3 linked regions of the Neorhizobium galegae bv. orientalis str. HAMBI 540 genome follow. The protein of the gene in region 3 interacts with the protein of the main gene of each other region in a pairwise test. Links are inferred from orthologs where the notes say so. Each region holds a gene or a part of one and is shown on either strand. Other genes may lie near its edges. The genes, in order: RG540_RS01355, trkA and ptsN.

Region 1 (10,696 bases), 270 kb from region 3 along the record:
CCGAGCAGCGGCCCGACGACCGCAGAAAGCGCCCAGACGCTGGCCAGATATCCCTGGACCTTGCCACGTTCCGCCCCCGGATACAGATCGCCGACGACGGTCATGATGACCGGCTGGATCGCACCGGCACCGACGCCCTGCAACAGCCGGAAGGCGATCATCGACGGCATTGACCAGGCGAAACCTGCCAGAACGGAGGCGATCAGGAAAACCGCCGTACCGAACAGGATGATCGGCTTGCGGCCGTAGATATCGGAGAGCTTGCCGAACACCACGGTCATCGCGGTCTGTGCCAGCAGGAAGGAAGAGAAGACCCAGCTATAGAGGTTCAATTGACCGAGCTGGGCGGCGATCTGCGGCATGGCCGTCGAGACGATCGTCGCCTCGATTGCGATCATCGCCATGCTTGCCATGACGGCCGCAATGACGAGCGCCCGGTTGGAGCTTGGATTTGTCATGGATTCACCTGGGAACGCCGCGGGGCGAACACGATAGGGATGGATGTTCGGCGGTCAAACGGCCGTCGGTGGGGGATGTTTCTTAGTATTCCCCTCCGGGCTGGCGTCAAGCGCGAAATCTGGCATTTATCAAGGATGTAACGGGGCCGTGAGCGTGGCAGGCGGTCAGACGGACTTGATTTCCGGCCGGACGGTTGGCCTGGCCGCCTCGTCCCCGCCGGCCGCGACCTGATTGCGACCGTTGTTTTTTGCCCGGTAGAGCGCATAGTCGGCGCGCTCGAACAGTTCCGCAGTTGTCAGCTTGGCGCCTGCTGCGGGATAGAAAGTCGCGGTGCCTATGCTGATCGTCACGTGCCCCCAGGGAAGGTTCTTCTCGTGTGGCAATTGAAGGCCGGCGACGCGCTGGCGGATGTTTTCCGCTGCCTTCAACGCACCGGCGCCATTCGTATCCGGCAACAGGACCGCAAGTTCCTCGCCGCCATAACGAGCGGCGAGATCCTTCGACCGGCGGATCGAACCGCGCACGACGTTGGAAACCGCACGCAGACAGTCGTCGCCGGAGGCGTGGCCATAGGTATCGTTGAACAGCTTGAAGTGGTCCGCGTCGATCATCAGAAGGGAGAGCGGCGCGTGTTGCTGTGCTGCCTGCAGCACCATGTCCTCGAAATGGATGTTGAAGGAGCGGCGATTGGCGAGCTGGGTAAGTTCGTCGGTATTGGCGAGCACATCCAGCTCTTCCTGGAGGCTCTTCTGGCGCGTGACGTCGCGTGTGACGGCAACAATGCGGATATCGGTACCGCCGGTGCCGCCCGGCAGCCTGTTCAAAGTGGTTTCGAGCCAGATCTGCTTGCCGTCGGCCCGTTTGCGCCGGACGATCATGTTTTCCCTGGTCGACCCTTCCCGCAGCCGGGCCATGACCTCTGCGACGGCACCGTGATCGTCCTCATGCAGGTTCTCGAGAATATGAGTGCCAAGCATCGTCTCGGCGTCGACGCCGAATATCTCCCGGACGGATGGCGACAGATATTCCCTGATCCCATGGCCGTTGAAGCGCTGGATCAGGTCGGCTGAACCTTCCGCAAGCAGGCGGAATTCCGCTTCGCGCGCTACCAGCAGCGCCTCGCTCGCCCGCCGCAACATTACCTGCCGCCGCCAGCGCCAGACCAGGAAGCCGGTGATCGCCACCAGGATAAGGCAGGCAATCCAGCGTATTCGCGCGCCCTTCATCCAGGTCGCCAGCGCTTCGGACTGGGATACGGCAGCAAGCCCGACCAGGCCGCTGCGCTCGCTCTGAGAAAAGCCGCCTATCCGTTGCAGGCCATCAATCGGAGAGACGTAGTGATAGGAACCGGAATGCCGTTGGCGGAGATGGTCCGTGAACAGATCGTAGTTCGAGATGCTCGATCCCAGCTGTGTCTGGAGGAATGGGGCACGCGCCAGGACGACGCCGTCGCGGCGAACCAACAGGAACGAACCCTCACTGCCCAGGCTGAAGCCCTGAAAGAAACTGGTCAATTCGGTGAGGATGAATGCCGCCAGCGCAACGCCGCCGAAACTTCCGTCCGGGTTGCTGATCCTTTGCGTGACGGGCAATATCCACTGTCCGTTCAACTTGTTCTTCAACGGCCTGCCCAATACGGGTTCCTGCATGTCGGAGGATTGGTGGAATACAAAATACTCCCTGTCCGAAAAATTCATGCCGCTGGCGTCGATCGAAGACGATGTCGCGACCATTTTGCCATCGGCATCGATGACGGCGAGGGCGTCGAGCCAAGGGGTGGTATCGACCTGGCGTTTCATCACCTGGGTGATCTTTGCCGGCATGTCCACCACGTCGCGTTCCTGCTCGATCCGGGTGATCAGGGCCGCCAGCGGAAACCTCGCCATGTCGACCGTGTCGTCGGCATGTTGCACCAACGCCTTGGCCGTCTGGACCAGGCCCGCCTCGATGCCGGCGACCTGGGACCTCCAGCTGGAATATTCTCCCCAGGCGATCAGGCCGACGAAGCCGGAGACGGCAAATGCAACGGCGGCAAACGTCCTGGCGGGCAGGAATTTGATTGCACCTATCATCTCTCTCTCCCAAACCGACGCAACAGGGCGCCCCAGGAGTTGCGATCCGCCGGTCAAGGACATTAGGAAGAAGTCGTTTACGTTCGCCTAATCCAACTTACCTGTATTTTAATCATGGAATTGCTGGGCAAAGCCTCGAATGAACGTCCTGCACACCGGTAGCTCGCCGAATGGCTGCAGCCACCTCCTCTTCACGCACGCGCCGCGCGATGCAGGACAAGATGTTCAGATGGTCGGGGCGGTTTTCCGGATTGAGAAGCAGGAAGACAAGATCGACTGGCAGATCGTCCACCGCCTCGAAATCGACCGGCTTCGCCAGCCGCGCGAAAAGGCAGAAATGCCGATCGAGGCCCTGCACGTTTGCATGCGGAATGGCAATGCCGGCACCGATCCCCGTCGAACCCAGGGTCTCTCGATTGGTCAGCACCCGGACGATCTCGCCGGCATCGAGCCCCAGCCTTTCGGCGGCCAGCGCGGCGAGTTGCCGGATCAGGATCGCCTTCGACGGCGGCGCCAGATCCAGCACGATATTCTCCGGCGGGAGATAATCCCGAAGTTTCATGGGGTCATGTCCATTGATGGAAATCGCAGCGCCTATTGGCCTTCGTGCAACCGATAACCGACGCCGGTCTCGGTCAGGATGTATTGCGGCTGATCGGGCGCTTTCTCGATCTTCTGGCGAAGCTGGCGCACATAAACACGCAGGTACTGCACATCAGTCAGGCCGTCCCAGACATGTTCGAGGAGGAACCGATGGGTCAGGACTTTGCCCGCATGCTGCACCAGGATGCGCAGGATGTCGTATTCCTTCGGCGACAGCTTGATCTCCTTGTCGGCAACCTTGACGATGCGCTTGACGAGGTCGACCGAAAGCTCGCCGGTCTGGAAGACTGGTTTTTCGCCCTGTGTCTGCATCCGATGGCGCAGCGCCACGCGGATGCGGGCGACGAGTTCGTTCATGCCGAAGGGTTTCGCCACATAGTCGTCGGCGCCGAGTTCGAGCGCCTTGACGATGCCGGCCTCGTCGGTGCGACTGGAGAGGATGACGATCGGCAGATCCAGCCCCTCGCCCCGCCATCTGGCCAGCAGATCATGGCCCGGCATATCCGGCAGGCCGAGATCGAGGATGATCAGGTCCGGCTTCTCGGACTTGACGAGATCAATCGCGACCTTGGCGTTCATCGCCTCACTGACGGCATAACCCTGGGTGGAGAGGCCCACGCGCAAGAGCTTGCGGATCGGCGGCTCGTCATCGACGATCAGGACGCGCACCGCTGTATTGGTCATTCCTGTTCTCCCAGAATCGGCGTTTCGGCCGGAACCGGCATTCGGATCGTAAAGATCGCACCGGGACGATCAGATCGGTTGGACGCCCTGATCGTGCCGCCCATGGCCTCGATGAAGCCGCGGCAGATGGAAAGGCCAAGCCCCGTGCCGGCCCGCACATGGTCGCCCTTCCGCACCCGATAGAAACTATCGAAGATGCGCTCCAGATCGTCGGGCGGGATGCCCGGTCCTTCATCCATCACCGAGATAAGAATTGAACCGCCATCCTGCCAGCCACGGATATCGATGACCGTGTCTTCGGGCGCGTACTTGGCGGCATTGTCGATGAGGTTGAACAGAACCTGCTCGAACAGGACCGGATCGACCTTCAGCATCGGCATGTCGGCGGGAATGCCGACATTGAGCTTGTGGGCGGAGACGATCTTCGCCGCCCGGCTCAAGGCCGTGCCAACGATATCGCCGGCGAAATGAAAGGCGTAGTTCGGCTCCATGGCGCCGGAGCCGATGCGGGTCATATCGAGCAGGTTGGAGATGAAACGGTTCAGCCGCTCGGATTCGTCGACGACGCTGGTCAGCAGTTCGGCACGCGCTTCTTCCGGAATGTCGGCGCCAAAATCCTTGAGCGTGCCCGCCGACCCCATGATCGCGGCAAGCGGCGTCTTCAGGTCGTGCGAGATCGAGGTGAGCAGCGCGGTGCGCAGGCGGTCTGTCTCGGCGGCGAGCTTGGCCTTGTCGACGTCGGAGACCAGCTGGATGCGCTCGATCGCCAACGCTGCCTGATCTGTCAGCGCATCGAACAGCCGCTGCTGTTCGGGGGTGAGCAATGGTCCCTGCTTGTCGTTGTCGAGACCGATGACGCCGACAGCTTCGCGGCCGGTGCGCATCGGCAGATAGAGACGTTTTGCCCCAGGCAGCGTATCGGCGGCGCGGCCGGCCGGGCGGTTGTGCTCCCAGGCCCATTTGGCGGCAGCGATATCCGCATCCACCAGCGTGTCGTCCGGCGGATAACCGGCCTTGACGGCGATCGAGCCATTCTCCGGCAGCAGGATGACGACGCGGACTTTCAGCATCGAGGCTATCTGGAAGGCGGTCGCCCAGAGCACGTCGTCCAATGTGCCGGTGCCGGCGAGTTTCTTCGAGAAGAGATAGAGGTCTTCGGTGGTGCGTGCCCGCTGGCGAGCCGCCGCCGCTTGGCGCTGCACGGCCGCCGTCAGGTTGGAAGCGACGACCGCGACGCCAAGATAAAAGAACAGCGCCACCAGGCTTTCCGGATCCCGGACCGTAAACGTGTAGCGCGGTTCGAGAAAAAAGAAGTTGAAGGAGAGCGCCCCGGCCACCGAGGCGAACAGGCCCGGCCCCAGCCCGCCGCGCACCGCGGCCGCCAGCACCGCCATCAGGAAAACGAGGGCAAGGTTGCGGACGTCGAGCGTCTGGTCGAGCGCAGCACCGGCGATGATCGCGAGAGCCACAAAGATCGTACTTTTGACATAGGGCTTGAAGCGGAAAGCCTTGGGCAGCTGCGCCGCCTTCAGGCCACGTTTCGGTTCGCCTTCCTTGGTGTCGCCGGAGATGACATGGACGCTGATATCGCCCGCATAGCGGATCAGGTCATAGGTGACCGACCCCTGCAAGATCTGCCGCCAGCGCGGTCTGGCCGGGCGTCCGACGACGATATGGGTGAAGTTGTTGGCGTTGGCATAAGCGATGATCTCGCGCGACGGCTGCAGCGCCGGCAGCGTCACGGTCTCACCGCCGAGTTGTTCGGCCAGCCGCATGTTGGCCGCCAGCCGGTCCTTGTCCTGTTCGGGCAGATTGACCGACTGCGGCGTTTCGAGATGCAGCGCCGCCCATGGCGCCCGCAGGCGATCGGCCTGGCGGCGCGCGTACCGCACTAGGCTCGCGCCGTTCCTGCCGTGGTCGAGGCAGACAAGCACCCGATCGCCGGCCGCCCAGGGGCCGGAAATGGCATGCGCCTGCATATGGTTCAAAAGCTGCTCGTCCACCCGCTGGGCGGTGCGGCGCAGCGCCAGTTCGCGCAGTGCCGTCAGATTGCCGGGGGAAAAGTAGTTCTCGATGGCACGCCGCGCCGTCTGCGGCACATAGACCTTGCCGTCGTTCAGCCGCTTGATGAGGTCGTCGGGGGTGATGTCGATGATTTCGACGTCGTCGGCCCGGTCGATGATGCTGTCCGGCACCGTCTCGCGTACCCGGACACGGGTGATCTGTGCCACCACGTCGTTCAGGCTCTCGACATGCTGGATGTTAAGGGTCGAATAGACGTCGATACCTTGGCCGAGGATTTCCTGCACATCCATGTAACGCTTCGGATGGCGGCTTCCGGCGGCGTTGGTATGGGCGAGTTCGTCGACCAGGACCAGAGCGGGGCGGCGCGCGAGAATGGCGTCGAGGTCCATTTCGTCGAGCTGCTGGCCACGATAGTCGATCGCCTTGCGGGGTACGATCTCGAAGCCCTCGACCAGCGCCTCGGTTTCCTGGCGGCCGTGGGTTTCGACCACGCCGATCACCACATCGAGACCATCGACTTTCCGGGCGCGGCCGGACATCAGCATCTCGTAGGTCTTGCCGACGCCGGGCGCCGCTCCCAGAAAAATCTTCAGCCGCCCGCGCGCCTCACGCTCGGCATGCTCCAGAAGCGCATCCGGCGAAGGCCTGTTCTCACTCTCGCGACTGTCGTCGGGCATGCTTGGTCTTTCGTGTCAGTGGGTGGCGCCACCCTCACCCGGCCTCCGCTGCGCTCGGCCACCCTCTCCCCGAGGGGAGAGGAGGAACGGCGACGCCGCGGCATATATCTTCTCCCCTCGGGGAGAAGGTGCCGGCAGGCGGATGAGGGGTACTCCGTCCCTTCACCGAGTCATAGGAGCATCAAGCGCCATATTCAACGCAAGCACATTGACCACAGGTTCGCCGAGGAACCCGAGTTCGCGGCTTTCGACATGCTGGTCCACAAGCGCGCGAACCGCTGCCTCGTCCATTTGCCGTGCCTTGGCGACGCGCGGCACCTGGAAGTAGGCGGCTTCCGGCGAGACATGCGGGTCGAGGCCGCTGCCGGATGCGGTGACGAGGTCGATCGGCACGTCCGCGTTCGGGTTGGTGGCCTTCGCGGCTTCGTAGTCCGTCTTCACCCGGTCGATCAGCTTGGCGCTGGTCGGGCCGAGGTTGGAGCCGGAGGACGAGGCGGCGTTGTAGCCGTCGCCGGCGGCCGACGGGCGACCATGGAAATACTGGTCGCTGGTGAATACCTGGCCGATCAGGGCCGAACCGACAACGGTTCCGTCCTTCTCGATCAGGCTGCCATTTGCCTGGGCGGGGAAAACGGCCTGGGCGATGCCGGTCATGGCGAAGGGGTAGATCAGGCCGGTAATGGCCGTGGTGGCGACGATCATGACGATCGCAGGGCGAAGTTGCTTGAACATTGTCATTTCTCCTTAAGCGAGACCGATCGCGGTGATGATCATGTCGATCGCCTTGATGCCGATGAAGGGGACGATGATGCCACCGAGACCGTAGACGAGCAGGTTGCGGGACAGCAGCGCGCCGGCGCCAATGGCACGGTATCTGACGCCCTTCAGCGACAGCGGGATCAACGCGATGATGATCAGTGCGTTGAAGATGATCGCCGACAGGATGGCGCTTTGCGGCGTGGCCAGCCCCATGATGTTGAGCACGCCGAGCTGCGGATAGAAGGTCAGGAACATCGCCGGTATGATGGCAAAATACTTGGCGATGTCGTTGGCAATCGAAAACGTGGTCAGCGCGCCGCGGGTCATGAGGAGCTGCTTGCCGATCTCGACGATCTCGATGAGCTTGGTCGGGTCGCTGTCGAGGTCGACCATGTTGCCCGCCTCGCGGGCGGCCACCGTGCCGGTGTTCATGGCGACGCCGACATCGGCCTGAGCGAGTGCCGGCGCATCGTTGGTGCCGTCGCCGCACATGGCGACGAGCTTACCCTTGGCCTGTTCCTCGCGGATCAGCGTCAGCTTGTTCTCAGGCGTCGCCTGGGCAAGGAAGTCGTCGACGCCAGCTTCGGCAGCAATCGCTGCGGCCGTCATCGGGTTGTCGCCGGTGATCATCACGGTGCGGATGCCCATGCGGCGCAGTTCAGCGAAACGCTCGCGGATGCCGCCCTTGACGATGTCCTTCAACTGGACGACGCCGAGCAGCTTTCCGTCACGGGCTACGGCAAGCGGGGTGCCGCCGGCCTTGGCGATTTCGTCGGCGATCGCCTGCAGCTCGCGCACGATATCGGATTGCGGGCTGGCGGCGATCGCCGCATTGCCGGAGACCGGCATTGTGCCCGAGCCGACATAGGCGAGCACTGCATCGACGGCACCCTTGCGGATCCGGGAGCCTTCGAGATCGACGCCGCTCATGCGGGTCTGGGCGGTAAAGGGAACGAAAGTTGCCTTGAGGCTTGCCATGTCGCGGCCGCGGATCGCGTATTTCTCCTTGGCGAGCACGACAATAGAACGGCCTTCCGGCGTCTCATCGGCGAGCGAAGCGAGCTGGGCCCCATCGGCGAGATCCTGTTCGGAGACGCCGCGGACCGGGCGAAACGAGGTGGCCTGGCGGTTGCCGAGCGTGATCGTGCCGGTCTTGTCGAGGAGCAGCGTATCGACGTCGCCGGCAGCTTCCACCGCGCGGCCGGACATGGCGAGCACGTTGAAGCGGACGAGACGGTCCATGCCGGCGATTCCGATCGCCGACAGCAGCGCGCCGATCGTGGTCGGGATCAACGTCACGAACAAGGCGACGAGGATGATGATCGGGATCGAGCCGCCGGCATAGATCGCGAAGCTCGGGATCGTTGCGGTGGCGAGCACGAAGATCAGCGTCATGCCGGCGAGAAGGATGTTGAGCGCAATCTCGTTCGGCGTCTTCTGGCGCTCGGCGCCCTCGACGAGCGAGATCATCCGGTCGAGGAAGGTCGAGCCGGCAGCGGCCGTGATGCGGACGCGGATCCAGTCGGACAGCACCTGCGTGCCGCCGGTCACGGCCGAGCGGTCGCCGCCGGATTCGCGGATGACCGGGGCGCTCTCACCGGTGATCGCCGCTTCGTTGACCGAGGCGACGCCCTCGATGACTTCCCCATCGGAGGGAATGATGTCGCCCGGCTCGACGAGGACGACGTCACCGACCTTGAGGCTCGTACCGGCAACCATCTTGTACTGGGTGCGGTCGCTGCCCAAGAGCAGCTTGGCCTGGGTTTCGGTGCGGGCCTTGCGCAGCGAATCCGCCTGCGCCTTGCCGCGGCCTTCCGCGACCGCTTCGGCGAAGTTGGCGAACAGCACGGTGAACCAGAGCCAGATGTTGATCTGGAAGGAGAAACCGAGATTGCCGTTGCCGGCCGCGAGATCGCGGAGGAACAGGACGGTCGTCAGGACCGAGACCGTGGCCACGACGAACATGACCGGGTTCCGGGCAAGGGTCCGCGGGTTGAGCTTCTTGAAAGCATCGCCTGCGGCCGGAATGAGGATGCGAGTATCCATGATGCTCGCGGATTTTAACTGGCTCATAAGAGACTCCAGCGTTGAAAATGAGTTGGCTTGTCAATCGGGGCGACGAAGGGTCGATCAGCCGCGCAAGACTTCGATCACGAGGACAACGGCAAGAATGACCGCCGTCATGATAAAAATTGCATAGGATCCGTAGGGGCTCTGCTCACCCTTGCCTCGCTTCTGCGAGGCAAGGGTGGACTGTCTGCGGAGGGCTTTGCGGATGCTCATGGCATTGCTCCCCTCGGTACCTCAGAAGGTCTGGCCGGCGATCATGACCAGGTGTTCGACGACCGGGCCGAGTGCCAGGGCGGGCATGAAGGTGAGGCCGCCGACGATCAGGATCGTGCCGACGAGCAGGCCGACGAAGAGCGGGCCGTCGGTCGGGAAGGTGCCTGCCGAGGCCGGAACCGTTTTCTTGGCGACCAGCGAGCCTGCGATAGCAAGTGCCGGGATGATGACCAGGAAGCGGCCCATCAGCATGCCGATGCCGAGCGTCACGTTGTACCAGGGCGTGTTGCCCGTCAGCCCGCCGAAAGCCGAGCCGTTGTTGGCCGCAGCCGACGTATAGGCGTAGAGGATTTCGGAGAAGCCGTGCGGGCCAGCGGTGCCGATCGAGGCGACTGCGGACGGCAGCACCGTGGCGATCGCGGTGAACACCAGCATGGCAAGCGGCAGGCAGAGGATGGCAAGCACGGCCATCTTCATTTCCTTCGCCTCGATCTTCTTGCCGAGATATTCCGGCGTACGGCCGACCATGAGGCCTGCCACGAAGACGGCGACGATGATGAAGAGGATAATGCCGTAGAAACCCGCGCCGACGCCGCCGACGATGACTTCGCCGAGCTGCATGTTGATGAGCGGGATCAGGCCGCCGAGTGCCGTGAACGAGCCGTGCATGGCATTGACCGCGCCGCAGGAAGCCGCAGTGGTGATGACCGCAAACAGCGAGGACATGGCGACGCCGAAGCGGACTTCCTTGCCTTCCATGTTGCCACCTTCAAGACCGAAGGCATGCATCAGCGGATTACCGGCAGCTTCTGCCCAGTAGGTGATGCCAACGCCGGCGATGAACAGGATGCCCATCGATGCGAGGATCGCCCAGCCCTGACGCTGGTTGCCGACCATGCGGCCGAAGACGTTGGTGAAGGCAGCACCGATCGCGAAGATCGACAGCATCTGGATCATGTTGGAGATGTTGTCGGGGTTCTCGAACGGGTGGGCCGAGTTGGCGTTGAAGAAACCGCCGCCATTGGTGCCGAGCATCTTGATGGCAAGCTGCGAGGCGACCGGGCCGAGCGCGATTGTCTGCTTGGCGCCTTCCAGCGTCGTCGCTTCGACATAGGGCCCGAGCGTCTGCGGCAC
Region 2 (10,337 bases), 1.5 Mb from region 3 along the record:
CTCGGCGCCTTCCTGGTGCGCGAAGACGGCCAGGCGATCGTTCAGGCCGACATCAAGACCGAAAAGCCGCTGCCGGCGATCCCGGCGGATGCGCTGAAGACCGCGGCGGCCGGCCAGCCGACCCTGATCCCGCCTGGTGTCACCAATCTCGTCGGCGCCGTCATCAAGCTCGATGCCATTCCGGGCTCCTATCTCTATACGATCCGCGCCGTTGATCCGAAGGTCATCTCGGCCATGCGGCTGATGGAGGAGAACACCGCCGAATACCAGGCGATGGAGGCTGGCCGCACATCGCTGCAGATCGCCTTTGCGGTGCTCTATCTCGGTTTCGCGCTGATCGTGCTGCTCGCGGCGATCTGGACGGCGATCGCGGTCGCCGACCGCATCGTCCGGCCGATCCGGCTGCTGATCAGCGCCGCCGACAGCGTGGCGACCGGCAATCTCAACGTCGTCGTGCCGGTGCGCGCCGCCGATGGCGACGTCGGCAGCCTGTCGCGTACCTTCAACAAGATGATTTCCGAAATACGCAGCCAGCGCGACGAGATCCTCGAAGCCAAGGACGAGGTCGATGACCGCCGCCGCTTCATTGAGGCGGTACTATCCGGCGTCACCGCTGCCGTTATCGGCGTCGAGGAAGACCGCCGTATCACCATCGTCAATCCGTCGGCGGAACATCTCCTCGACGTTCCCGCCGAAAAGCTGATGGGCGAGAAGCTGCAGGATGTTGCGCCCGAGATCGACCACGTCCTCACCGAGGCGCGCAGCAGGGCCCGCGGCGAATTCCGCAAACAGGTGAACCTGATGCGCGGCGGCAAGGAGCGGACGCTGTCGGTTCAGGTCACCCGCGAGGAACAGCGCGCCGCGCACGACAGTTATGTCGTGACGCTCGACGATATCACTGATCTCGTCATCGCCCAGCGCTCCACCGCCTGGGCGGATGTCGCCCGCCGCATCGCCCACGAGATCAAGAACCCGCTTACCCCGATCCAGCTTTCCGCCGAGCGCCTCAAGCGTCGCTACGGCAAGCAGATCGCCGAGGATGACCGCGCCGTATTCGACCAGTGCACCGACACGATCGTGCGCCAGGTCGGCGATATCGGCCGCATGGTCGACGAATTCTCTTCCTTTGCCCGCATGCCGAAACCCGCCAAGGAAGAGGCCGATCTGCGCGATATCCTGCGCGACGCGATCTTCCTGCGCGAGATGGGCACGACCCATGTCGATTTCATCCGTGAACTCGGCGAGGAGCCGCTGAAGGGCATGTTCGATGCGCGCATGCTCGGCCAGGCCTTCGGCAATCTCATCAAGAACGCCGTCGAGGCGATCGAGGCGGTGCCGAGCGATCAGGAACGCGACGGCCGCAAGGTCAAGGTGCGCTCGGTCTACGATGCGGAGCGCGACACCTATGTGGTCGACATCATTGACAATGGCAGCGGCCTGCCGAGCGAAAATCGACACCGCATCCTCGAGCCATACATGACCATGCGCGACAAGGGCACGGGACTGGGCCTCGCCATCGTCAAGAAGATCATTGAAGAACACGGCGGGCAGCTCGAACTCCACGATGCTCCCGCCGATTTCGATCATGGCAAGGGCGCCATGATCAGGGTGCTGCTGCCGCATCTGGAGCAGGCGGTCGTGCCGGGAACGGATAATAACAAGGAATTGGCTTATGGCGTCTGATATTCTGGTCGTAGATGACGAGGCGGATATCCGCGATATCGTTTCAGGTATTTTGTCCGATGAGGGCCATGAAACCCGCACGGCACATGACAGCGACAGCGCGCTGGCAGCGATATCCGATCGCGTGCCGCGGCTGATCTTCCTGGATATCTGGATGCAGGGCTCCAGGCTCGACGGCCTGGCGCTGCTCGACGAAGTCAAGAGCCGGCATCCCGAATTGCCTGTCGTGATGATCTCCGGCCACGGCAATGTCGAGACGGCGGTGTCGGCGATCAAGCGCGGCGCCTTCGACTTCATCGAAAAGCCGTTCAAGGCCGACCGTCTGATCCTGATCGCCGAGCGGGCACTCGAAAACTCCAAGCTGAAGCGCGAGGTGACCGAGCTCAAGAAGCGCACCGGCGACGCCGCCGAGCTGGTAGGTACCTCCGTTGCCGTCTCGCAGCTCCGCCAGACGATCGAAAAGGTCGCGCCCACCAACAGCCGCGTGATGATCCTCGGCCCCTCCGGCTCCGGCAAGGAACTGGTGGCGCGGATGATCCACAAGCGCTCGTCGCGCGTCGCCGGTCCGTTCGTGGCGCTGAACGCCGCGACGATCACGCCCGATCGCATGGAGGTTGCTCTGTTCGGCACCGAAGGCGCTCCCGGCCAGGCGCGCAAGATCGGCGCTCTGGAAGAGGCCCATCGCGGCATCCTCTATCTCGACGAAGTCGGCGAAATGCCGCGCGAGACGCAGAACAAGATCCTTCGCGTGCTGGTCGACCAGCAGTTCGAGCGCGTCGGCGGTTCCAAGCGCGTCAAGGTCGATGTCCGCATCATCTCCTCGACCTGCTACAATCTCGAAAGCCTGATCGCCGACGGCTCGTTCCGCGAAGACCTTTATCACCGGCTGGCCGTCGTGCCGGTCAAGGTGCCGGCGCTCGCCGAACGCCGCGAGGACATTCCTTTCCTGGTCGATATGTTCATGCGCCAGATTTCCGAGCAGGCCGGTATCCGCCCCCGCAAGATCGGCGAGGACGCCATGGCCGTCCTGCAGGCCCACGATTGGCCGGGCAATATCCGCCAGCTCCGCAACAATATCGAGCGGCTGATGATCCTCGCCCGCTCCGACGGCCCGGATTCGCCGATTTCTGCCGACATGCTGCCAACCGACCTCGGCGACATGTTGCCGAAGGTGTCGGCAAAGGGCGACTACCACATCATGACGTTGCCGCTGCGCGAAGCCCGCGAAATGTTCGAGCGCGATTATCTGATCGCCCAGATCAACCGGTTCGGCGGCAATATTTCGCGCACCGCGGAATTCGTCGGCATGGAACGCTCGGCACTGCACCGCAAGCTCAAGTCGCTCGGTGTGTAGCCGATGCCGGTATGTAACCTATGAAAGTGATCATATGCGGCGCGGGGCAGGTGGGCTACGGCATCGCCGAACGGCTGTCGCAGGAGGACAATGACGTCTCCGTCATCGATACCTCAGCGGCCCTGATCGCCGCGATCACCGAGACCCTCGACGTCAAGGGTTATGTCGGCCACGGCGCCCATCCGGACGTGCTGGAAAAGGCTGGTGCCGAAGACGCCGACATGATCATCGCGGTGACCCTCTACGACGAGGTCAACATCGTCGCCTGCGAGGTCGCGCAGGCGCTCTTCTCCGTGCCCACCAAGATTGCCCGCATCCGCGCCCAGAGCTATCTGAAGCCGGAATATGCCGATCTGTTCAGCCGCCAGAACATGTCGATCGACGTGACGATCTCGCCGGAGATCGAGGTCGGCAAGATGGTGCTGCGTCGGATATCCTTTCCCGGCGCTACCGATGTCGTCCGCTTCGCCGAGGATCACATCGCCATGGTGGCGATCGAGTGCATGGAGGATTGCCCGGTCGTCGCCACGCCCCTGCATCAGCTTTCCGACCTCTTCCCGGACCTGATGGCGACGGTGGTCGGCATCTTCAGGGACGGTGTTCTGACCGTTGCCCGTTCGGCTGATGAGCTCGAGGTCGGCGATCTCGCCTATGTCATCTGCCAGCGCGAACACATTCGCCGCACGCTCGGCCTGTTCGGACACGAGGAGCAGGAGGCACGCCGCATCATCATCGCCGGCGGCGGCAATATTGGCTATTACGTCGCCCGCACCATCGAGGAACACCAGCCGAGGACCCGGCTGAAGATCATCGAGAGCGACCGTGACAAGGCGATGGCGGTTTCCGAGCAGCTGCGCAATACGATCGTGCTGCACGGCTCGGCGCTCGACCAGAACATCCTCACCCAGGCGGATATCCAGGATACCGACCTGATCGTGATGCTGACCAACAACGACCAGATCAACATCCTAGGCGCGGTCATGGCGAAATCGCTCGGCTGCAAGTCGAACCTAGTGCTGATCAACTCCACGTCCTTCCATCAGGTCACCGACGCGCTCGGCATCGATGCGCAGATCAATCCGCGCGCCGTAACGATCTCCCGCGTCCTGCAACATGTCCGCAAGGGCCGCATCCGCTCGGTCTATGCGGTGCAGAATGGTGCTGCCGAGATCATCGAGGCCGAGGCGCTCGAAACGTCGCCGCTGGTCGGCCGGGCTTTCCGCGAGCTCGACCTGCCGGACGGCGTCCGTATCGGCGCCATCTATCGCGGCGAGGCGGTGATCCGCCCGAACGGCGACACCAGGATCAAGGCGCGAGACCGGGTGGTGCTGTTTGCCGCCGCCGAAGCCGTGCGCCATGTGGAACAGCTTTTCCGCGTTTCCATCCAGTATTTCTGACCAGCATTCTGAAGAGAGCAGGGGATATCGATGTCGAGAATTGCCTATGTGAACGGACAATATGTTCGCCATTCCGAAGCTGCGGTGCATGTGGAGGATCGCGGTTTCCAGTTCGCGGACGGCGTCTACGAGGTCTGCGAAGTGCGTCACGGCATGATCGTCGACCTGACCCGCCACCTGAGCCGCCTCGATCGTTCGCTGAGCGAACTGAGGATGGCCGCTCCCATGAGCCGCGCAGCGCTCACTTTCGTCATCCGCGAAGTGCTCCGCCGCAACCGGGTCAAGAACGGCATCTTCTACATGCAGGTGACCCGCGGCGCCGCCCGCCGCGATCACTACTTCCCCGCCGAGGGCACGCCGCCGACCATCACGATCACTGCCAAGAGCACCGATCCCTCGGCCGCCGCCAAGAAATATGCAAACGGCATCAAGGTGATCACTCTGCCCGAGAACCGCTGGGACCGCGTCGACATCAAGACGGTCGGCCTGCTGCCGAACGTGCTCGCCAAGCAGCAGGCGAAGGAAGCCGGTGCCCAGGACGCCATCTTCATCGACCGCGATGGCATCGTCATGGAAGGCGCGTCCTCCAATGTCTGGATCGTCACGCCGGATGGCGAACTCGTCACCCGCCCGGCCGAACACGGCATCCTGAAGGGAATCACCCGCACGACGCTCATCGACGTCGCAAAGAAGCTCGGCCTCAAGGTCGTCGAGCGCGAGTTCAAGACGGAAGAGATGCTGGCCGCCCGCGAGGTGTTTTTCACCTCCGCCACCGGGATCTGCGTGCCGATCGTCGAAATCGACGGAAAGCCCGTCGCCAACGGCCATCCGGGCACCGTGTCGTCAAGTATTCGCGACACCTTTTTCGACGTTGCGGAAAAGACGGCGATTTGATAGTCAAACATCGGGGAAGGGAAGCACGGGGCGCTTTCCGGTCGCCTCTTATCAAGCTTGATCATGATCCCGGCTATTCGCCGGCAAAAAAGAAAGAAGCGGCGCTATGGCGGAACGTTCTCAGAACCTGCAGGATTTATTTCTCAATACCGTTCGCAAGCAGAAGATTTCCCTGACGATTTTCCTGATCAACGGGGTCAAGCTGACAGGTGTCGTGACCTCTTTCGACAACTTCTGCGTCCTGCTGCGCCGTGACGGCCATTCTCAGCTCGTGTATAAGCACGCGATCTCGACCATCATGCCGGGCCAGCCCATGCAGATGTTCGAAACCGAAGAGAACGCCGCCTAACAGGACAGAACAGATTTCAAATCGCGATACTTCCAACGAATCCATGGTCCCGGAGGCTGAAAAGCGCCGGGACGACATGCGCGCGCTCGTCATCGTGCCGGTCCTCAAGCTGGCACGGTCGAAGGCCGGGCAGGGCGACTCAAGTCAGGCACCCGCACCGCAGCGCTCCAATGAAGCCCGCCTCGAAGAGGCGATCGGCTTGGCACGAGCGATCGACCTGGAGATCGTCCAGGGCCTGATCGTGCCGATCAGCCAGCCGCGTCCGGGAACGCTGATGGGCAGCGGCAAGATCGAGGAAATCAAGGCGCTGCTCGACGAGCACGACGCAGGCCTCGTCATCGTCGATCATCCGCTGACCCCGGTGCAGCAGCGCAATCTCGAAAAGGAATGGCAGGCCAAGGTCATCGACCGGACCGGCCTGATCCTCGAAATCTTTGGCCGCCGCGCCTCCACCAAGGAAGGCACGCTGCAGGTCGATCTGGCGCATCTCAATTACCAGAAGGGCCGCCTGGTCCGCAGCTGGACCCACCTTGAACGCCAGCGCGGTGGCGCCGGCTTCATGGGCGGCCCGGGTGAAACCCAGATCGAGGCCGACCGCCGGCTGCTGCAGGAGCGCATCGTCAAGCTGGAGCGCGAGCTCGAACAAGTCGTGCGCACCCGCCAGCTTCACCGCGCCAAACGCCGCAAGGTGCCGCACCCGATCGTGGCGCTGGTCGGTTATACCAACGCCGGCAAGTCGACGCTGTTCAACCGCATCACCGGTGCCGGCGTGCTCGCCGAAGACATGCTGTTTGCCACCCTCGATCCGACGCTGCGCCGCATGAAGCTGCCGCATGGCCGCACGGTCATCCTCTCCGATACGGTCGGTTTCATCTCCAACCTGCCGACCCACCTGGTCGCTGCCTTCCGCGCCACGCTGGAAGAGGTGCTGGAAGCCGATCTCGTCCTGCATGTGCGCGACATGTCCGACCCGGACAATGCCGCGCAGGCCAGCGACGTGATGCGCATCCTTGCCGATCTTGGCATCGACGAGAAGGAAGCAGCCGCTCGCATCATCGAGGTCTGGAACAAGATCGACCGGCTTGATCCGGAGGCCCACGAGGCAATCGCCGAACGCGCCGTCGGCCGCGAGAACGTCATGGCGGTCTCGGCGATCACGGGCGAGGGCGTCGAGCCCCTGATGGACGAGATTTCGAAACGCCTTTCCGGCGTTCTCACCGAAACCTCGATCACCATCCCGCCGGAAAAGCTTGGCCTCGTCTCCTGGGTCTACGGCAATGCCGTCGTCGACGGCCGCGAGGACAACGAGGACGGTTCGGTGACCCTGGATGTCCGCATGTCCGAAGCCGAGGCTGCCGAGTTCGAGCGCAAGCTCGGCAATGGTCCAAAAGCGGACAAGGAAGACTGGGAACGATAGGAAGCCCGGTTACGTGACTTGGTACCGGGCGGCAGCGCCATGATGTTGCCCGTTTTTTGCGGTGCAACATAAGCCGACGAGGACGGCCGCGATTCCCGCAGTTCTCATTCACGGGCCGGCAACAAGGTGGCGTAATGATACAGAGTCAGCCGCACGAAGAGACCGGAAAACATCTGGACTATCTCGACGGATGGCGAGGTATTGCGGTCATCTTCGTGATCGTCGGCCATTTCTGGCTGGATGATTTCAAGCCCGGGTTCAGTACATTCGGTGTAGACCTGTTCTTTGTCTTGTCCGGCCGGTTGATGTCCGAAATCCTGTTCGTCAAGCGGGCAGAATTGCCGACCTTCTTCTTCAGGCGCTTCTCACGCATCTATCCGGCTCTCTTCGCATTCGTGGTCATCACCACGCTTGCTTTCCAGGGTAGCGAGATCTCGCATGGCCCCGTTGCAGCATTGCTGGCCCTGACGTTCACGCTTAACTATGCCATGGTCTATACCCATCCGGTGGCATTGCTTGATCATCTCTGGTCGCTTTGCGTCGAGGAGCATGCCTATATCCTTCTGGCAGGTGTCGCGTTCCTGTCCCGCCGCAGACTGTTTCCGGTCGGCGCTCTCATCATCGCCCTTGGCGCCGCGGCAACGCTGAATGGCCTCATCCGCACCGAACTCGGCGCCAGCGTCTTGTATACCCATTGGCGCAGCGACGTCTCCGTCGCCGGGATATTCATTGCCGGCGGCCTGTGGCTGTTGCTTCGCAAGCGTCAGGCCCCCTGGTGGGTATCCCCGTTGGCGCTGCTGATCGCGGTCGTGGCTAAAATGGCGCCTTTTCAGGTCCTCTCCTTCGGCCTGTCGACCACCATGCTGGCGCTATCGATCACTACGATCGACAGCGCGGCTCCGGTCTTCCGCAAGATCCTGTCCGCCAAGCTTCTCACCTATGCGGGCCTGTGGTCCTTCTCGCTTTATCTGTGGCAACAGCCTTTCTACAAGCTCTATCGCGAGGGAGCGGCTCCAACCCCGTTGTTGCTTCTGGCTGCCGTGCTTGTCGCGCTCGTCAGCTTCTACCTCGTGGAAAAACCCTCCCGAACGGCGCTCAATCGCTTCTTCCAGAACCGCGTGGAGAAAGTCGTTACCGCTGGCCGAACGGCATAGAAATTGCCATCGCCGTCCATCGTGGCGGTTGTCGGTGCGTTGAGGATCAGGAGACGATCATGTCCTGACGGCTTGGCTGGCCAACGCACCCGTCAGTCGAGCTTCCGTTCGATCGCCTTGGCGGCCTGCCAGAGTTCTTCCATGCGTTCCAGCGTGGCAGCCTCCAGCGTCTCATTCGATTGTTGAAGAGATGTTTCTATATAATTGAACCGTCGCCGGAATTTTGTATTCGTGCCGCGAAGCGCCTCTTCCGGATCGGCCCTCACATGTCGGCCGATATTGACCAGCGCGAAGATCAGGTCGCCGAGTTCGTCCGACACCTTGTCCTGCCTGCCGTCGCGCAGAGCCTCGCGCAATTCCCCGATCTCCTCCTCGATCTTGTCGAGGATCGGTTCGGCCGCCGACCAGTCGAAGCCGACCTTTGCCGCCCGCTGCTGCAGCTTCAGCGCCTCGGTCAGCGCTGGCTGGGCTCGATGGACGCTTCCAAGGTATCCGAGCTTGAAATCCTCGGTAATGCCGCGCCGCGCCCGCCGCTCGGCCCGCGCGCGCTTCTCTTCCGTCTTGATGTCGTCCCACTGCAGCTTCACCGCGTCCGGCGTCGCCGCATCGGAGACGGCGAAGACATGCGGATGCCGGCGGATCATCTTTTTGGTGATCGCCTGGACGACGTCGCCGAAAGAGAATTCGCCGGCTTCCTCGGCCATGCGGGCGTGGAAGACCACCTGCAGCAGCAAGTCGCCCAGCTCCTCGCAGAGATCGTCCATGTCGTTGCGCTCGATCGCATCGGCGACCTCATAGGCCTCCTCGATCGTATAGGGCTTGATGGTCGAAAAATTCTGTTCGAGGTCCCAGGGGCAGCCGGTGACGGGTGTCCTGAGCGCCGCCATGATCTCGATCAGCCGCGAAATATCCTTCGATGCTTCCATCATCTTGTCCTTCAATGCCGGATGTCAGGCGAGCGGAATGGTGTTTTTGTCCTTGCCGGACTGGTAGACGCCGGAAAGCCCGTCATATCGGGCTTTGATCCGGCTGGTCTGGGTCTTGAGGCCGGCACGGAGCGGCTCGTCTTCGCTTTCGACCAGGTCGGCAATTGCGTAGGAATGCCAGAAGGCATTGTTGCGCCGGTAGCCGCTAGGCTCCAGGCCGAAAACCTCTTTGAGGATCTTCAGGTCATGCGGGATGGCGAAGGCGTCGCGGGAATCCTCGTGGCTGAAAAAATAGTAGAAATTGTCGAAACCGGCCCAGGTGATCGCCGACATGCACATTGTGCACGGTTCATGAGTCGATAGGAAAATCAGGTCTTTGGTAGGAAGATCTCGTGTGGTTTCGTAAAAGCGCTTCAGCGTGTGCACTTCGCCGTGCCACAGCGGATTTTCGAGCTCGTTATTGGTCTCGGCAATTACCAGCGACAGATCGGATTTTTTCAGGATCGCCGCGCCAAAAACCTTGTTGCCGGTGGCGACGCTCTTTTCCGTCAGGGGCAGGATGTCGTTTTCGATGACGTCGAGAAGGCGGGCGGCGATTGTCATGGGAACTCTTTATCGCAAGGTGTCTAGGCAGTTTATGGCGCGGAACGAAAGGATCGGGGCAAAAAAACACTGTAGTCTACAGAAATACTGGAGAAATATCGTCTGCGGTGGCTTTTGCTCAAGAACCGGTTGATCGTAAAACAGAAATACCGGCTCACAATCCACTTCGCATATCCATTCCTTCAATTCCGCTGTCTTATTGTGGATATTGCTGTCATATGATTCAGGATAACCGCATGTCTCCAAGCCAACAACGCCTGTCGGTCTTTCCGGCTTTCTTCCGCGTCAGCGGACGGAGCGTTGTCGTGTTTGGCAATGGTGACGAAGCCTATGCCAAGGCCCGGCTGCTGCGCAACACCGATGCGGAGATCGTTGCTTGCGTCTCCGCACCGGATCAGGACTATGCGGACTGGCTGGTCGCTCAGGGCATCGGCACCGTTCATTCGGATTTTTCGCCGGATCAGCTCGCAGATCAGGTCAAGGGCGCGGTGATGGTGTTTGCTGCAACCGGCGACGCCGCCCTGGACCGTGCGATTGTCACTGCCGCCCGCGCTGAGAAG
Region 3 (10,226 bases):
GCGCCGACTTCGACCGCGGCACGGACATGCTCGATCTCAACTCCCCGTTCGATGTCAATCTGAGCAACGGGATCACCGCCCGCTTCAAATCCGCCCATCTCGATATCAACGCTGGTGTGATGAATTCACCCGAGCACGTCGATATCGCCATGAAAGAAGGCTCTATCGTTGCAGAGTCTTTAAAGATAACGGATAAGGGACATACCATCACCTTCAAAGGCCAGGTTCGCGTCCATCTCGATCCAGCCACCATTCGCAACCAAGGCAAATAGAGCCCGGCCGTCATGATCAATCGCCGCCTTCTTACACGCAATGCCGCAGTTCTGATCGCGGCAGGATTTATTTCCTGTCTAGCAGCGACCGCACATGCCCAGACGACCACCAGCCAGATGGAAGGCCTGAAGCTTTCCGGCGACCAACCAATCCAGATCCAGAGTGACCAACTCGAGATCAAGGAGCAGGAAAAGAAGGCCTATTTTACCGGCAACGTCCAGGTCGTGCAGGGCACGACCACGATGAAGGCGGGCAAGATGACGGTTCTTTATACGGGTGAAGGTGGCTCGGTGACCTCGGGCAACGCCAATATCGACAAGATATTCCTCGACGAGACGGTATTTCTGACCTCGGGAACGCAGCAGGCGACCGCCGAGAAGGGCGAGTTCGACATGAAATCCCAAACCTTCGTGCTTTCCGGCAAGCAGGTCGTGCTCTCCGAAGGCCCTAACGTCTTCAAGGGTTGCAAACTCACCGTCCTGATGGAAACCGGCCAGGCCAAGCTCGACGCCTGTGGCGGGCGCGTTGAGATCCTGCTCGACCCGAAATCGCGGCCAAAGCAATAATAGACATTTGACGTGAAAATACCGTTCATCACCAGTCTGTCGGCAAGGAAGCCGTCCGCGCCCGAACCCTTCGTCGTACGCGATAAAGCGCGCTACGAGGGTACGCTGGTCGCGCATGGGCTTTCGAAGACCTACGACACGCGTCGCGTCGTCAACGGCGTGTCGCTGGTCGTGCGCCGTGGCGAGGCCGTCGGACTGCTCGGGCCGAACGGCGCGGGCAAGACGACCTGCTTCTACATGATCACCGGCCTGGTGCCGGTGGACGAAGGCATGATCGCGATCAACGGCAACGAAGTCACCCGCATGCCGATGTATCGCCGCGCCCGGTTGGGCGTGGGCTATCTGCCGCAGGAAGCATCGATCTTCCGCGGCCTGACAGTCGAGGAAAACATTCGCGCGGTGCTGGAAGTCCACGAGCCCGACAGGGACGAGCGGGAACGTAAACTCGACGAGCTGCTGGAAGAGTTCCATATCAGCCAACTTCGGAAAACAGCGGCCGTTGCGCTTTCCGGCGGTGAGCGCCGACGTCTTGAAATTGCCCGAGCGCTGGCGACCGACCCTGCCTTCATGCTGCTCGACGAACCTTTTGCGGGCGTCGACCCTATTTCGGTTTCCGACATCCAGAACCTCGTGCGCCACTTGACGGCACGCGGGATCGGCGTTCTGATAACGGACCACAACGTCCGCGAAACATTGGGCCTGATCGACCGGGCCTATATCATCCATGCGGGCGAAGTACTGACGCACGGCCGCGCAGACGACATTGTCAACAACCCGGACGTCCGCCGCCTCTACCTCGGCGACAAGTTCAGCCTCTAGACGCTGTTCCGGTCGCTGCAGCGCGCCAAAGAAATTTACTTTCCCGCACTGCAGCGCTTGACCAAATCTTTCAAAAAAGCAATTCTTGTGCCAGATGCAAATTTGGCCTTGTGGAGGCTTGGCCGAAAGCGAGCGTCCGCCATCCATGACCGGGTGGTTCAAGGGGATTGCACGGGAGTTTCGCGTCCGCCATGGGTTTATCCGCTAATCTTTTCCTACGCCAAACCCAATCGCTGGTGATGACGCCGCAGCTGATGCAATCCATCCAGCTGCTGCAGATGACGCATTTCGAACTCAACCAGTTCATCGCCCAGGAAGTCGAAAAGAACCCGCTGCTCGAAATTACGTCAAACGAGAGCGAAAACGACGCGGAAACAGGCTTCGACAGCGCCGACGACTTTGCCCCGACTGAAGACCGCGAGAGTTCGGCAGTGGCCGAAGTCGATAGCGGCTGGTACGAGGGGTCCTCTTCCATCAGCGCCGAAAGGCTCGGCGAAGGGCTCGACACGGGCTTCGAGAACGTCTTTCCCGACGATGGTCCGGCGCGGCGCGCCGATGCGCCGGAGCTGCTCAGCCAATGGAAATCGATGCCGGGCGGCGAGTCTGGCGAAGACTACGATCTGGATGATTTCGTCGCCGGTCAGGTGACGCTGCGCGACCACCTGAACCAGCAGATCCCTTTCCTGATCATCGATGCGGCCAACCGCCTGATTGCCCAACATCTCGTTGATCAGCTGGACGAGGCCGGTTATATGCTCGGCGACATCGAGGAGATTGCCGCCCGCCTGGGCAGAAGCGTCGAGAATGTAGAAGCCATCCTCCGCTCGCTGCAGACGCTCGATCCGCCGGGCGTCTTCGCGCGATCGCTCAGCGAATGTCTGGCAATCCAGCTTCGGGAAAAGGACCGACTCGACCCGGCCATGGATGCGCTGATCAGACATCTGGATCTGCTGGGCAAACGCGACTTCGCCTCGCTTCGAAAGATCTGCGGCGTCGACGACGAAGACCTCATCGACATGCTGGCAGAAATCCGCTGCCTCAACCCCAAGCCCGGCGCCGGCTTCGAGCGCGGCATGTCTGAGACGATTTCGCCGGATATCGTCGTGCGCGCAGCGCCCGACGGCAGCTGGGTGGTCGAGCTCAATCCGGACACCCTGCCGCGTGTCCTGGTAAACCACAGCTATTTCCAGACGGTGTCCAAGCACTGCCCGAAAAACGGGGACGACCACAACTTTCTTTCCGAATGCATGCAGAATGCCAATTGGCTGACGCGCAGCCTCGACCAGCGGGCCAAGACGATCATGAAGGTGGCGGCCGAAATCGTCCGGCAACAGGATGCCTTCCTGATCCACGGCGTCGATCACCTGCGCCCGCTCAACCTCAAGACCGTCGCCGAAGCGATCAAGATGCATGAATCGACGGTCAGCCGCGTCACCTCCAACAAATACATGCTGACGCCGCGGGGGCTGTTCGAGCTCAAATATTTCTTCACAGTGTCGATCGGCTCGGCGGAAGAAGGCGGCGACAGCCATTCGGCGGAGGCCGTGCGCCATCGGATTCGCCTGCTGATCGCCCAGGAAACGCCTGAGACGGTGCTCTCCGACGACGATATCGTCGTCAGCCTGAAACGCGGCGGGGTCGAGCTCGCGCGCCGGACCGTCGCGAAGTACCGCGAGGCGATGAACATTCCTTCTTCCGTCCAGCGCCGTCGCGAAAAGCGCGCGATCGCCGGGGTCGCGGCGTTCTGAGAAACCGGCGAAACACCCGGGTTTCCACAGGCCTACGTAGAAATCCCGAGGCCCGCTGCCGTTGACATTTAAAACATCGGGCGCTAGAAGCCCGCCGCAACTGCACGGGACATGGCACGAAACGTATCCCATTATCCAGACAGGCATCGATTGCAGCAATTTGGCCCAGTCGCATGTGAACGGCTTGGATGCGGGGACGGCTTGGCGTAGACTGGAACACGCAAGTCACGACAAGAAGGAAGAACTCCATGAGTGTGCGTGTATCCGGTAAGCATATGGAAATTGGCGATTCGTTCCGTCAAAGGATCGAGGACCAAATCGGAGAAGCGATTACAAAATACTTCGACGGAGGCTATTCAGGCCAAGTCATCGTGGAAAAGGCTGGTTCGCGCTTTTCTGCCGACTGCAAGGTGCATCTCGATACCGGGATCGTCCTGCATGCGGCTGGCGAGGCGAATGATCCGCAGATCAGTTTCGACGCCGCAGCACAGCGGATCGAAAAACGTCTGCGCCGCTACAAGCGGCGGCTCAAGGATCATCATGCCGGCAACCATGTGAATGGTTATGCGGAAGTTGCCTACACTGTTATGGACAGCGTACCGGATGAAGGGGAGGAAGTGCCCGAGGATTTCGCGCCGACCATCGTCGCGGAAAGTTCGAAGCAGTTGAAGACGATGACGGTCGCAAGCGCCGTCATGGCACTTGATATGACAGACGAGCCTGTTCTTCTGTTCCGTAGCCCCGGCAAGGAACATCTGAACATTGTGTACCGCCGCAATGACGGCAATATTGGCTGGATCGATTCCACCAATATCAAGAACTAACAACTTGGGGAGAGCGTCGGAGACGGCGCTCCCCTTCGCCTAGGGCACAAGCTCTTGCGGCACGAAGGATGAAGAGAATGGCATTGGCAGATTTGCTGCAGCAAGATGCGATTATTCCTGCCCTAAAGGTAAACTCCAAAAAGCAGCTATTGCAGGAGCTGGCGGTCAAGGCTTCCAAGTTGACGGGCGTGAGTGAACGAGAAATCTTCGACATCATCCTGCAGCGCGAAAGGCTCGGCTCCACCGGCGTCGGCCACGGCATCGCCATCCCGCACGGCAAGCTCAACAGCATCTCGTCGATCAAGGGTATTTTCGCGCGCCTTGAAGCCCCGGTCGATTTCGAAGCGCTCGACGACGAGCCGGTCGATCTGGTGTTCCTGCTGCTCGCGCCCGAAGGCGCCGGCGCCGACCACCTGAAGGCCCTGTCGCGTATTGCCCGCGTGTTGCGCGACCAGGATCTCGTCGCCAAGCTGCGCAAGACCGATTCCGCTTCGGCGATCTACGCATTCCTCAACGAGGAACAAGCCAACCACGCCGCCTGACGGCATATGCATTCGTGGGGACGAAACAAACTGCCCGGCCGCTGTCAAAGCGCCGGGCGGTTTTGTTTTTGAGCCGTATTTTGCAGGGGTTACGCGCGAAAACTCGACCGATCAGAACAATCGACAATCAGACGATGAAACATCAACGGGGACCGGCCGGCGTAAAATGAGGAGCAGGCTTTACCCCTGCTCCTCAAAGGCTTCAGGCGCTCTTCTCACCGGCGGTTTCTGCCGAAGCTTCCGACTTCGGACCACCTTTTGCGACACCCACCATGGCGGGGCGCAGGACGCGTTCGCCGATCGTGAAGCCGGCCTGAACGACCTGGACGACAGTATTGTTCGGGACGGCAGGGTTCGGGATTTCGAACATCGCCTGGTGGAAGTTCGGATCAAACTTCTGGCCTTCAGCATCGATCTTCTTCACGCCGTGGCGCTCCAGAGCGGACAGCATCGAGCGTTCAGTCATCTCGACGCCCTCCAGGAGCGTGGTCAGCGAGGCATCTGCCGTGGCGCGCATTTCGGTCGGCACGGCGTCCAGCGCCCGGCGCAGGTTGTCCGAAACGGCGAGCATGTCGCGCGCAAAGCCGGCGGCGGCGTAGGACTTAGCGTCCTTGATTTCGCGTTCGGTGCGGCGGCGCAGGTTATCCATCTCGGCGGCAAGCCGCAGGAAACGGTCGCGCAGCTCGTTGTTTTCGGCCTTCAGCAATTCCAGCGGATCAGGTTCGGCGGCAGGCGCCTCGGCATTCTTCTGGTTGGCCGCGTCCTCAAGAGCAGATGCTACGGCTTCCGCAGTGTTCTCCGCGGCAGTTGCGTCAGGTCCGTTCTTGTTGGTTTCGTCGGTCATGACGGTCTCCGGTTATTCTTGGCTTCGATTTACGGGCTTGGATTTGTGCCCGATATCGAGGTTTAAGGTGGAAAAATCAAGGCTTGCTGGGAAACTTGGGCGGTCCGGCCGCAAAATTCAGCGCGACAGCCTGGCAAGCAGCTGCGCGGTGTAGTCCACCATCGGCACGATACGGGAATAGTTGAGCCGCGTCGGCCCGATGACACCGACGGCACCGACGATCCGGTCCTCGCCGTCACGATAGGGCGCCACGATGAGCGAGGAGCCAGAGAGGGAAAACAGCTTGTTTTCAGAGCCAATGAAGATCCGGACGCCCGGCCCTTTTTCTGCGAGATCGAGAATCTCGATCAGGCTGTCCTTCTTTTCGAGATCATCGAAAAGCAGCCGCAAACGATCGAGATCCGCGACATCCGCCAGGCCTTCAAGCAAATTGGCGCGGCCGCGGACGATGAGCTGGGTCGGTTTGCCTTCCTCGCTGTCGCCGGACCAGACCGCAAGACCGCGCTCGACCAGTTCGTGCGAGAGCGCATAAAGCTCTCCCTGAACCTGGTCCTTGAGGGTCTTCAGCTGGCCGCGCAGTTCCGGCAAGGTCTGGCCACTCAGGTGGGCATTGAGGAAATTGGCCGCTTCGGTCAACTGCGACGACGTCACGCCGGCGGGCAGCTCGATGATACGGTTTTCGACCTGATTGTGATCACCGACCAGCACGGCGAGCGCCTTGGTCGGCTCGAGGCGGATAAACTCAACATGCTTGAGGACGGGATCGCTCTTGGTGGTGATGACGATGCCGGCGCCGCGCGAGACGCCCGAGAGCATGCGGCTTGCCTCCGCCATCAGGCTTTCCATCGGCTGGTCGCGGTCGGCCGGGCGGATCTGCCGGTCGATGTTGGCACGCTCCTCGGCAGACAGGTCTCCGACCTGCATGAAGGCGTCGACGAAAAACCGGAGCCCTGACTGGGTCGGCAGGCGGCCAGCGCTGATATGCGGGGAATAGATGAGGCCGAGTTCTTCAAGATCGCTCATCACATTGCGCACCGAAGCCGGTGACAAAGAGATGGGCAGCAACCGCGAAAGATTGCGGGAGCCCAGCGGCTCACCGTTTTCCAGGTAGCTTTCCACGATGCGGCGGAAAATTTCGCGCGAACGGTCATCGAGCACAGAGCCGCTGTCCCTACCCGTCGATGCCGAAAATCCCATCTAGACCTTCACCGTTCCGTTGATCATTCGATAAAATATAGTCATTCGACGCGCCTTCTCCAAAGGGAAAATTGCGCCAGCCACGATCATTCGCTCGTACACTCATTAGGGCTTTTTCTTTGCAAAAGCTTGGCCGGGGCCGTAGAAGGCGGAAACAGAAATCCAGGGAGTGAAACATGCGGCCTTCAGGCAGACAGTTGAACCAGATGCGCAAGGTCTCGTTCGAGCGCAATTTCTCCAAGCACGCGGAAGGTTCCTGCCTCGTCAAGTTCGGCGACACGCATGTGCTCTGCACCGCGAGCCTCGAAGAAAAGACGCCGCCGTGGCTGCGCAACAGCGGCAAGGGCTGGGTCACCGCCGAATACGGCATGCTGCCGCGCGCTACCGGCGACCGCATGAAGCGCGAAGCCGCCGCCGGCAAGCAGGGCGGCCGCACCCAGGAAATCCAGCGCCTGATCGGTCGGTCCTTGCGCGCCGTCATCGATCTCGAAGCACTCGGCGAAAAGCAGATCACCATCGACTGCGACGTCATCCAGGCGGATGGCGGCACGCGCACCGCTTCGATCACCGGTGGCTGGATTGCGCTCTACGACTGCCTGAAGTGGATGGAAGCCCGCTCGATGACCAAGGTCGACAAGGTGCTCAAGGACCATGTCGCGGCGATCTCCTGCGGCATCTTTGCCGGCCAGCCGGTAATCGACCTCGACTATATCGAGGATTCGGCTGCCGAGACGGACGCCAATTTCGTCATGACCGGTTCCGGCGGAATCGTCGAGGTGCAGGGCACGGCGGAAGGCAAGCCCTTCAGCCAGGAAGAGTTCCTGAAGCTGCTGGCGCTCGCTCAGGACGGTACCCAGGAACTGGTGGCGATGCAGAAGCAGGCGATTGCCTGAACCTGAAAGAGGTGCGGTTTGATTGAAGGCATTCTCGAAACCGCGCTCTACGCCGCTGATCTCGATGCCGCCGAAGCATTTTACGGCGGCATTCTCGGCCTAGAGAAGGTGCGGCGCGCCGGCACCAGACATGTGTTCTTTCGTTGTGGGCCGGGCATCCTGCTGATCTTCAATCCGGCTGAGACGATCAAGCCACCGCCCGCCGATTCGCTACCCGTACCGCCACATGGCTCGATGGGACCGGGGCATATCTGCTTTCGCATGACCGGCGACGCGATTGACTTGATCAGGGAAAAGCTCAACAAGGCAGGGATTGCCATCGAAAGCGATTTCCGCTGGCCGAACGGTGCCCGCTCAATCTATTTCCGCGATCCGGCCGGCAACAGCCTGGAATGCGCAGAGCCCAGGCTCTGGAATATCGAATAGGAATTATCATGCGCAAGCTCGATACCAAGACGATCGTCGTCGCCAGCCACAATGCCGGAAAGATCCGCGAAATCGCCGAATTGATCGGCCCCTTCGGTTTCTCGGCCAAATCCGCCGCCGAACTGCAATTCGAAGAGCCGGACGAGACGGGCACGACATTCGAGGAAAATGCCGCGATCAAGGCACTCGCCTCCGCCCGGGCCTCCGGCCTGCCCGCACTGTCTGACGATTCCGGCATCGTCATCGACGCGCTCGACGGTGCGCCGGGTGTCTATACCGCCAACTGGGCGGAGCGTGAGGATGGCAGCCGCGATTTCCAGATGGCGATGGAAAAGGTCGAGAAGGCGCTCGAAGAACGCGGCGCGACCAAGCCGGAACAGCGCGGTTGCCGCTTTGTCAGCGTTCTCTGTCTCGCATGGCCTGACGGACACACGGAAATGTTCCGGGGCGAAGTGGAAGGCACTGTAGTGTGGCCGCCGCGCGGCACCCAGGGTTTTGGTTATGACCCGGTCTTCCAACCGGAAGGCTATGATATTACCTTCGGTGAAATGAGTAGTGATCAGAAACACGGCTGGAAACCTGGCGAACCGGAAGCGCTTTCGCATCGCGCCCGTGCCTTCAAGCGTTTCGTCGAAACCTGCCTGGAGGCTTGAGGCATTTTGAACTCAGCCGCTCCCCTTCTGCGCGACACCCTTCTGCCCGATACCGGCGAGCCGGGCTTTGGCGTCTATGTGCATTGGCCATTCTGTGCGGCCAAGTGCCCCTATTGCGACTTCAACAGCCATGTGCGCCATCAGCCCGTGGACCAGCCGCGTTTCACCGCCGCCTTCCTGAAGGAGATGGAAGTGATGCGGCGGATGAGCGGGCCGAAAACCGTCACCAGTATTTTCCTCGGCGGCGGTACGCCGTCCCTGATGGACCCCGCCACGGTCTCGGCGATCCTCGACGGCATTGCCAGGCATTGGCATGTGCCCGACGGCATCGAGATCACCATGGAGGCCAACCCTTCGAGCGTCGAGGCGACCCGCTTCCGCGGCTATCGCGCTGCCGGGGTCAACCGTGTCTCACTCGGCGTGCAGGCGCTCAACGATCCGGACCTCAAGTTCCTGGGTCGGCTGCATGACGTCGCCGATGCCCTGAAGGCGATCAAACTGGCGCGGGAGATCTTTCCGCGCATGTCCTTCGATCTCATCTATGCCCGGCCGAAACAGACGGTCGAGGCCTGGGAAGCGGAACTGAAGGAAGCGGTTTCCTACGCGGTCGACCATTTGTCGCTCTACCAGCTCACCATCGAGGAAGGCACGCCTTTCTATGGCCTGCACAAGGCCGGCAAACTGATCGTGCCGGATGACGACCAGTCGGCAGCCCTCTACGAGGCGACCCAACAGATCACCGAGGGGTTCGGCATGCCGGCCTACGAGGTTTCCAACCACGCCCGCCCCGGTGCTGAAAGCCGCCATAACCTGACCTATTGGCGCTACGGCGACTATGCCGGCATCGGACCCGGCGCCCACGGGCGTCTGATGCGCGGTAGAAACAAGATCGCGACCTCCACCGAACGTCGTCCGGAAACCTGGCTGGAGCAGGTGGAACGCGTCGGCCACGGGATGCTGGACGAAGAAATCCTTGGCTTCGAGGAACAGGCCGACGAATTGCTACTGATGGGCCTGCGCCTGCGGGAAGGCGTCGATCTCGCCCGCTGGCAGCAGCTTTCCGGCCGGGACCCCGACCCGATCCGCGAGGAAAGGCTGCTGGAACATGGCTTCATCGAGCGGATCGGCAACTCGCGGCTGCGCTGCACGCCGTCCGGAATGCTGATCCTCGACGCGGTGGTTGCCGATCTGGCTTGCTGAAACCCCGGCGTTTAAGCCTTTACCGCCAGGACATGCAGCCAGTCGGTCGGCTTCTTGTCGTAGCCGCTGCCCTGCACCTCATCGATATCGACAGAGGTCCAGGCGAAAGCCTCATAAGCTGCCCTTAGCCAAGCCTTGGACGGGTAATTGTAATAACGCCCGAGGCCGTCATGTCCCTCGGCTTCGCCAGCCTTGAAACTCGCATAGAAGACGCCGCCTGGGCGCAAGGACTCGTGGATGC

Evidence for each region.
Region 1: the proteins of ptsN (region 3) and RG540_RS01355 interact in binary tests that used the Escherichia coli proteins (3 or more experiments, as listed by UniProt). The link is inferred for Neorhizobium galegae bv. orientalis str. HAMBI 540 from one-to-one orthologs.
Region 2: the proteins of ptsN (region 3) and trkA interact in binary tests that used the Escherichia coli proteins (3 or more experiments, as listed by UniProt). The link is inferred for Neorhizobium galegae bv. orientalis str. HAMBI 540 from one-to-one orthologs.

Annotation. Positions count from the first base shown.
Region 1 is NZ_HG938353.1:276,595-287,290, reverse strand. What follows is about bases 3,615-6,906. They hold RG540_RS01355 (sensor histidine kinase), read right to left. Parts: upstream 6,521-6,906; coding sequence 3,815-6,520; downstream 3,615-3,814. Other genes in these bases: kdpC (potassium-transporting ATPase subunit KdpC), read right to left, coding at 6,683-6,906; RG540_RS01360 (response regulator transcription factor), read right to left, coding at 3,615-3,818. Also shown: RG540_RS01375 (MFS transporter), read right to left, coding at 1-458; RG540_RS01370 (diguanylate cyclase), read right to left, coding at 624-2,531; RG540_RS01365 (PTS sugar transporter subunit IIA), read right to left, coding at 2,644-3,093; more of RG540_RS01360, read right to left, coding at 3,126-3,614; more of kdpC, read right to left, coding at 6,907-7,252; potassium-transporting ATPase subunit KdpB, read right to left, coding at 7,265-9,352; RG540_RS32200 (hypothetical protein), read right to left, coding at 9,410-9,562; potassium-transporting ATPase subunit KdpA, read right to left, coding at 9,584-10,696. UniProt on the Escherichia coli protein: Member of the two-component regulatory system KdpD/KdpE involved in the regulation of the kdp operon. KdpD may function as a membrane-associated protein kinase that phosphorylates KdpE in response to environmental signals.
Region 2 is NZ_HG938353.1:1,551,066-1,561,402, forward strand. The notes cover bases 2,313-5,245. They hold trkA (Trk system potassium transporter TrkA), read left to right. Parts: upstream 2,313-3,057; coding sequence 3,058-4,434; downstream 4,435-5,245. Other genes in these bases: ntrX (nitrogen assimilation response regulator NtrX), read left to right, coding at 2,313-3,037; RG540_RS07965 (D-amino-acid transaminase), read left to right, coding at 4,465-5,245. Also shown: RG540_RS07950 (sensor histidine kinase NtrY-like), read left to right, coding at 1-1,683; more of ntrX, read left to right, coding at 1,673-2,312; more of RG540_RS07965, read left to right, coding at 5,246-5,328; RNA chaperone Hfq, read left to right, coding at 5,435-5,677; GTPase HflX, read left to right, coding at 5,721-7,094; RG540_RS07980 (acyltransferase family protein), read left to right, coding at 7,229-8,248; mazG (nucleoside triphosphate pyrophosphohydrolase), read right to left, coding at 8,341-9,174; RG540_RS07990 (deaminase), read right to left, coding at 9,199-9,777; siroheme synthase CysG, read left to right, coding at 10,014-10,337. UniProt on the Escherichia coli protein: Part of the constitutive potassium transport systems TrkG and TrkH. May regulate the transport activity of TrkG and TrkH systems. Binds to NAD(+) and NADH.
Region 3 is NZ_HG938353.1:2,563-12,788, reverse strand. Bases 3,218-6,039 are described here. They hold ptsN (PTS IIA-like nitrogen regulatory protein PtsN), read left to right. Parts: upstream 3,218-4,307; coding sequence 4,308-4,772; downstream 4,773-6,039. Other genes in these bases: hrcA (heat-inducible transcriptional repressor HrcA), read right to left, coding at 5,734-6,039; grpE (nucleotide exchange factor GrpE), read right to left, coding at 4,975-5,616; hpf (ribosome hibernation-promoting factor, HPF/YfiA family), read left to right, coding at 3,655-4,230; rpoN (RNA polymerase factor sigma-54), read left to right, coding at 3,218-3,406. Also shown: LPS export ABC transporter periplasmic protein LptC, read left to right, coding at 1-272; RG540_RS00070 (LptA/OstA family protein), read left to right, coding at 285-839; lptB (LPS export ABC transporter ATP-binding protein), read left to right, coding at 876-1,658; more of rpoN, read left to right, coding at 1,850-3,217; more of hrcA, read right to left, coding at 6,040-6,813; rph (ribonuclease PH), read left to right, coding at 6,990-7,706; RG540_RS00030 (VOC family protein), read left to right, coding at 7,725-8,132; rdgB (RdgB/HAM1 family non-canonical purine NTP pyrophosphatase), read left to right, coding at 8,141-8,785; radical SAM family heme chaperone HemW, read left to right, coding at 8,792-9,985; RG540_RS00015 (class I SAM-dependent methyltransferase), read right to left, coding at 9,997-10,226. UniProt on the Escherichia coli protein: Seems to have a role in regulating nitrogen assimilation.